DNA from 2 places in the Bradyrhizobium cosmicum genome. Region 2 is predicted to be linked to the other one. Evidence: riboswitches for the same ligand, from Rfam matches in the RefSeq annotation. Region 2 holds a riboswitch; the other holds the start of a gene.
The links. A riboswitch is a leader RNA that binds a small molecule or an ion and turns the genes downstream of it on or off. The one in region 2 is predicted to bind S-adenosylmethionine.

Region 1: another riboswitch for S-adenosylmethionine. It lies ahead of FNV92_RS33390 (O-succinylhomoserine sulfhydrylase); the one in region 2 lies ahead of metX (homoserine O-acetyltransferase MetX).

The regions. Positions count from the first base shown of each region.
Region 1 is NZ_CP041656.2:6,996,634-7,000,039, forward strand. Features, by position in the region: gene FNV92_RS33380 (hypothetical protein) at 1-540, opposite strand, end outside; gene FNV92_RS33385 (2'-deoxycytidine 5'-triphosphate deaminase) at 736-1,794, opposite strand; SAM riboswitch at 1,952-2,031, shown strand; gene FNV92_RS33390 (O-succinylhomoserine sulfhydrylase) at 2,100-3,296, shown strand.
Region 2 is NZ_CP041656.2:6,679,830-6,683,235, reverse strand. Features, by position in the region: gene FNV92_RS31820 (pyridoxal phosphate-dependent aminotransferase) at 1-247, opposite strand, end outside; gene FNV92_RS31815 (chorismate mutase) at 282-1,130, opposite strand; SAM riboswitch at 1,348-1,427, shown strand; gene metX (homoserine O-acetyltransferase MetX) at 1,514-2,716, shown strand; gene metW (methionine biosynthesis protein MetW) at 2,719-3,381, shown strand.

The DNA of each region.
Region 1 (3,406 bases), 320 kb from region 2:
GAACACCAGGCGCTGGTCGAGTTCGAGCGGGTGGTCGTACTGGTGATAGTAGCCTTCGAGCCCGTCCTGGCCGTCGACGCTCTGCTTGGTGCAGATGAAGCCCAGCCTGAGATCGCCAAGCGCGACGCCGTTGTTGGCGTGCCAGCCGCGCAGCATCGCGCGGCTGACCTCGCCCGGCACGCCGCAGATCGCGGTGCCCTTCCAGATCCAGCGCGGCGGCGGATAGCGGATCCAGGCCTTGGTATCGCTCTCATACATGTATTCGACATGCACGCCGCCGATCCAGTTGGAGAGATAGTGATACTGCGCGGCCGCCACCGCCGGCGGCAGATGACTGAGGCCGAGCTTCTTGAGCCCCGGCAGGAAGCGCTCCTGCTGCTGGCGGCGGAAGACCCGGAAGACGAATTCCGCAGCGTCGGCCGTGCCGCGCCGCGTGACGACGGTGAGGATCAGCCCGGTGAAGTAAGCATGGTAGAGATCGGCCACCGCGCGCCAGCGTTTCCATTGGGCTTCCTGCGCGGTGTCTGCTGCGGCGATCATGTTCGCTCCCGGCTTGTTGTTTTGCGGGAGTGTGTCATCGCGGATGGAGTGACGCAACCAACTACACATTCGCTGTCATCGCACGCGCAGGCGGGCGATCCAGTATTGCAGAGACGATTGTGATTGAATCGAGAGGCCGCGGCGTACTGGATTCCCCGCCTTCGCGGGGAATGACAGCGGAAATTAGGGCCAGCACTACACCCGGAAGTGCTTGCTCAGCTTCAACCCCTGCGCCTGGTAATTGGAGCCGATGCGCTGGCCGTACATGGCGTCGGGGCGTGCCAGCATCTTCTCGTAGACGAGGCGGCCGACGATCTGGCCGTGCTCGAGGATGAAAGGCACTTCGCGCGAGCGCACTTCGAGCACCGCGCGCGATCCCTGCCCGCCGGCGCCGGCATAGCCGAAGCCGGGATCGAAAAATCCGGCATAGTGCACGCGGAATTCGCCGACCAGCGGATCGAACGGCACCATCTCCGCAGCGTAGTCGGGCGGAACCTGCACCGCTTCCTTGGAGGCCAGGATGTAGAACTCGCCGGGATCAAGGATGAGGCTGCCGTCGGGGCGGGCCGAGATCGGCTCCCAAAACTCTCCGACCGCATAGCCCGAGCGGCGATCGACGTCGACAACGCCGGTGTGGCGCTTGGCACGGTAGCCGACAAAGCCGCTTCCCTTCTCGCCGGCGAGATCGACGGAGACGGCGACACCGCCGGACAGATCCGCATCGTCGATGTCGACGAGACGCTCGGCGGCATGCAAGCTTTCGAGCGCGTCGGCATTGAGGATGGCGTCGCCGGTGCGGAAACGAACCTGCGACAGGCGCGAGCCCTCGCGCACCAGCACCGGAAACGTCTTCGGGCTGATCTCGGCATAGAGCGGACCGTGATAGCCGGCGCCGATCATGTCGAAGCGGCGGGTGCCGTCGGCGATCACGCGGGTGAAGACGTCGAGCCGGCCGGTCGAACTTTTCGGATTCGCGGCCGCGACGATCTCCGGAGGCAGAGCGAGGCTTTCGAGCAGCGGCACGATGTAGACGCAGTTGGTCTCCAGCACCGCACCGTCGGCGAGGCTGAACTCGTGCAGCTTCAACTCGTCGATGCGCTCGGCGACGGTGGCGCCGGGGCCGGGCAGGAAACTGGCGCGCACGCGATAGGCGATGTCGCCGAGGCGAAGGTCGAGGCTCGCCGGCTGGATCTGGCTTTCGACGAAGTCGTAAGCGGGCAGGATGAGGCCCGCTTCCGCCATCGCCGCGATCATGCGGTCGGGCAGGATACCATTGGCGTCGGCGGCGACCGTGAACGTCAAACCGGGATCCTCGTCAGGGGGCAAATGTATCCGGACATGCGGAAAATACAGTCTTTTACGGCTATCCGATGGACGCCTTGACGAAAAGGGCATTGCGGAATATGAGCATGACTTATCCCGTGGTGATTTGAGCCGGCCGGCTTGCAGCCACGTTAAATAAGTCGCTAAACAGGCCGGGGACCTCTGTGATCCCGGCCCGTGGATATATCCAGGCCGGTTTTTTTGTGACCATTTTCGATGGTCACGCAGGAGGTCCTATGTCGAAGTCCCCGGCGTCCGCCACGCACTACCGCCCCGAAACCCGCCTGGTCCATTCCGGCACCCTGCGCTCGCAATATGGCGAGACGTCGGAGGCGCTGTTCCTGACCCAGGGCTATGTCTACGACACCGCCGAGCAATGCGAGGCGCGGTTCAAGGGCGAAGACCCCGGCTTCATTTATTCGCGCTACTCCAACCCCACCATCGCGATGTTCGAGCGCCGCATGATCGAGCTCGAAGGCGCCGAAGCGGCCCGCTCGGCGGCGACCGGCATGGCCGCGGTGACGACCGCGATCCTCGCACCGCTGAAGGCCGGCGATCACGTCGTCGCCTCGCGTGCGCTGTTCGGCTCGTGCCTCTACGTCATCCAGGACCTGTTGCCGCGCTACGGCATCGAGACCACGCTGGTCGACGGCTCCGACCTCGACCAATGGCAGCGGGCGCTGAAGCCGAACACCAAGACGTTCTTCCTGGAGAGCCCGACCAATCCGACGCTCGACGTGCTCGACATTCCCGGCATCGCCGAGATCGCGCATAGTGGCGGAGCGCGGCTCGTCGTCGACAACGTGTTCGCGACCCCGATCTGGCAGAGCCCGCTCGCGCTCGGCGCCGATGTCGTGGTCTATTCCGCAACCAAGCACATCGACGGCCAGGGCCGGTGCCTGGGCGGCATCATCCTGTCGTCGGAAGCGTTCGTCGCCGAGCACCTCCACAATTTCATGCGCCAGACCGGCCCGTCGATCTCGCCGTTCAACGCCTGGGTCCTGCTCAAGGGCCTGGAGACGTTGGCCGTACGTGTGCGCGCGCAGACTGAGTCGGCAGCGCGCGTCGCGGACGTGCTGGCGAGCCATCCCAAGATTTCGCGGCTGGTCTATCCCGGCCGCGCCGATCATCCGCAGGCAGCGCTCGTGAAGAAGCAGATGCGCGGCGGCTCGACGCTGGTCGGCTTCGAGGTGAAGGGTGGCAAGGCCGCTGCGTTCCGCGTTCTCAACGCGCTCAAGCTTGCGAGGATCTCGAACAATCTCGGCGACGCCAAGAGTCTCGTCACGCATCCGGCGACCACGACGCATCAGCGCCTGAAGCCGGAAGACCGCGCCGCGCTCGGCATCAGCGAGGGCTTCATCCGCTTCTCCGCGGGGCTCGAGCATGCGGATGATCTGATCGAAGATCTCACGGCGGCGCTGGAGAAGGCGTAACGGGCGAGGTCTCGTAGGTGGATTAGCCGAAGGCGTAATCCACCAACTTCGTTCGGCAATCGTTGATGCATGGTGGATTAAGGCTTCGCCTAACCCACCCTACCGCACCG
Region 2 (3,406 bases):
TGCGGTTGGGATCGAGGCCGAAGCTGCGGCCGATGGCTTCACGCAGCACGCGCGAGGTGCCTTCCGGATAATCCTCCAGATGATCCGCTACGCTCTTGAAGGCCTCGATCGCCTTCGGCGAGGGCCCGAACGGCGTCTCGTTGGCCGAGAGCTTGAACACCTTGCGGCCCGGCTCGGCGACCGGGCTCTTGCCGGGCGTGTAGGGCGCAATATCGAGAATGCCGGGATTCGGCACGGGGCGTGACATCTTCAACTCCGGATAGGCTAAGGCGGTTCGCGATTTACGATTTCGGCCCGGTCGGGGGCACCGTATAGCGCGTTGCGTGGCTGCCGACGAGGGCCGTGGACCGCACCGAGGCCCCCGCTTCGATCAGGGCAGCCTTGATTTTGTCGATGCTGGTCGCGCTCGTGACCGAGACCAACAGCGCCGCGCCGTCGAAGGCGGTATCGGGCACCGCCACGATCTCGGCGAGCGGTGACAGCGCGCGCGCGACATCGGCGTTCCAGCCGGACACGCGCACGCTGAAGGTCTCGACCTCCGTCACCAGGGCGCTGTCGGGGACGCGCGAGATGGCGAACACCGGCAGCGCTGCCGGATGGTCGGCGCGCTCGACGAAGGGCATCCGCGCGATGATCTTTGGCGCGCCCGCGGCTTCCAGTTCCAGCCACCACGGCGTGCGGCTCGAGGTCGCCGAGACCAGCGCCAGATCGCCCTTGGATTTCGCCACCGCCTCGACCGCCGCCTGCGCACTGAAATGCGCGACGTAGGGCACCGTGAAGCCGAAATGGAAACGCGCGGAATCGCGCATGGCGGGCTCGCTCACCGAGATGTCGGCATGCACGGAGAACGGCGCCTGGACATAGGTGAAGGTCGAGATGATGACGCGCCAGATGCTCTCGACCGTGTCGAGCGGCAGGATGCCGCGATGACGCTGCACGAGGTCGCGCATCATCGCGGCCTCGCGTGCCGGGCGGAATGCCGAGCCGACCTCCTGGGTCTGCTTCACCTGAATCAGGCGGTCGATGATGTCGCCGCGCTGCATCAGCAGGCGGTGCATGCCCTCGTCGATCGCGTCGATCTCCTTGCGCAATTCCTGGAGCGATGGTGGCGCGGGCGGACGTTGGGACATATCTGGCAAGCGAGTGTTGAGAGGCGTTCCAATGCGGGCCGGCCAAGTCGACTGATATGGTTGGGCTCGCGGCTGTTGAGGTCCTGATTAGGCAGTCGGGGCGGCGAAAGCAAAGAGAAATGCAAAGGGAAATCGGTCCTGCTTTGCCGCCCGGTGAGGGACTATTTTGGCGAATCCGGACCGCGACTTGACGAAAACCGGCCAAGACAGTAGTTTTTGCCTGTTCCGTGGTCATTTGAGCCGGCCGGCTTGCAGCCACGTTAAAAAACTCGCTAAACAGGCCGGGGACGCTTCCGATCCCGGCCGAACCTATCGTTCAGGCCGGGTTTTTCATGGCCTGAATCCAGCGCCGGCTTGGCAGCCGGTCGCAAACGAGGTCGATGATGGTTGGCGTCAAGTCGATTCCGAGTCCCGCGATCAGTGCCGACGACCGGTCGCATGAGGTGGATCATCCGAGTTCGCAGGTTGCGCAGTTCGGCGCGGACCAGCCGCTGCGGCTCGATTGCGGCGTCGATCTCACCCCGTTCCAGATCGCCTACCAGACCTACGGCGAACTCAACGCCGACCGTTCCAACGCGGTTCTGATCTGCCATGCGCTGACCGGCGACCAGCATGTCGCCAATTTGCATCCCGTCACCGGCAAGCCAGGCTGGTGGGAGACCCTGGTCGGCCCCGGCCGGCCGCTCGATCCCAGCCGCTACTTCATCATCTGCTCCAACGTGATCGGCGGCTGCATGGGCTCGACCGGGCCGGCCTCGATCAATCCCGCCACCGGCAAGGTGTGGGGGCTGGATTTCCCCGTCATCACCATTCCCGACATGGTGCGCGCGCAGGCGATGCTGATCGACCGGCTCGGCATCGATACGCTGTTTGCTGTCGTCGGCGGCTCGATGGGCGGCATGCAGGTGCTGCAATGGACCGCGGCCTATCCCAAGCGCGTATACTCCGCGCTGGCGATCGCTTGCGCGACGCGGCATTCGGCGCAGAACATCGCTTTCCACGAGCTTGGCCGCCAGGCCGTGATGGCCGATCCCGACTGGCACAATGGCGGCTACGCCGATCACGGCATCCATCCGCATCGCGGGCTCGCGGTGGCGCGGATGGCCGCGCACATCACCTATCTCTCGGACGCGGCGCTGCATCGCAAGTTCGGCCGCCGCATGCAGGACCGCGAGCTGCCGACCTTCTCGTTCGATGCCGACTTCCAGGTCGAGAGCTATCTGCGCTACCAGGGCTCGTCCTTCGTCGAGCGGTTCGATGCCAATTCCTATCTCTATCTGACGCGCGCGATGGACTATTTCGATATCGCCGGGGATCACGGCGGCGTGCTGGCGAAAGCGTTCGCCGGCATCCAGACCCGCTTCTGCGTCGTCTCGTTCACCAGCGACTGGCTGTTCCCGACCTCGGAATCGCGCGCGCTGGTGCATGCGCTGAATGCGTCGAGCGCGCGGGTGTCGTTCGCCGAGATCGAAACCGATCGCGGCCATGACGCCTTCCTGCTCGACGTGCCCGAATTCCTCGACATTTCCCGCGCCTTCCTGCAATCGGCCGGCAAGGCGCGCGGACTCACCGGCAAGGAGGGCTAGCGATGTCCGTACAGGAAGTGCTGCCCCTGGACGGCCTCACCACGGAGCAGCGTGGCCAGTTTCGCGCCGATCATCTGCTGGTTGCCGGGATGGTCAAGCCGGGCTCGAAAGTACTCGATGTCGGCTGCGGCGAGGGCGACTTGCTCCAGCTGCTGGAGACCCGCGGCATCGACGGCCGCGGCATCGAATTGTCGCGCGAGGGCGTCAACCGCTGCGTCGCCAAGGGGCTCGCGGTGGTGCAGGGCGATGCCGACACCGACCTCGTCAACTATCCCGACGACGCCTTCGACTACGTGATCCTGTCGCAGACGCTGCAGGCGACACGGCAGCCGAAGGTGGTGCTGGAAAATCTGCTGCGCATCGGCCGCCGCGCCATCGTCTCGTTCCCCAATTTCGGCTTCTGGAAGATGCGGCTCCAGCTCCTGGTCGGCGGCCACATGCCGCGCACCGAGAATCTGCCGGCAAGCTGGTACGACACCGCCAATATTCATTTCTGCACCATCAAGGATTTCGTCGAGCTCTGCGACGCGATCGGCGTCAAGATGGAGCGCGCCGAGGCGCTCGATCTCTACGGCCGCCCGCTGCGGCTGCGGATGCCGTGGTGGGTGTGGAATCTGTTCGGCGAGCAGGGCGTGTTCCTGCTGACGCGTGGGCAAGGAAAGTAGTTTCTCGTCATTGCGAGCGCAGCGA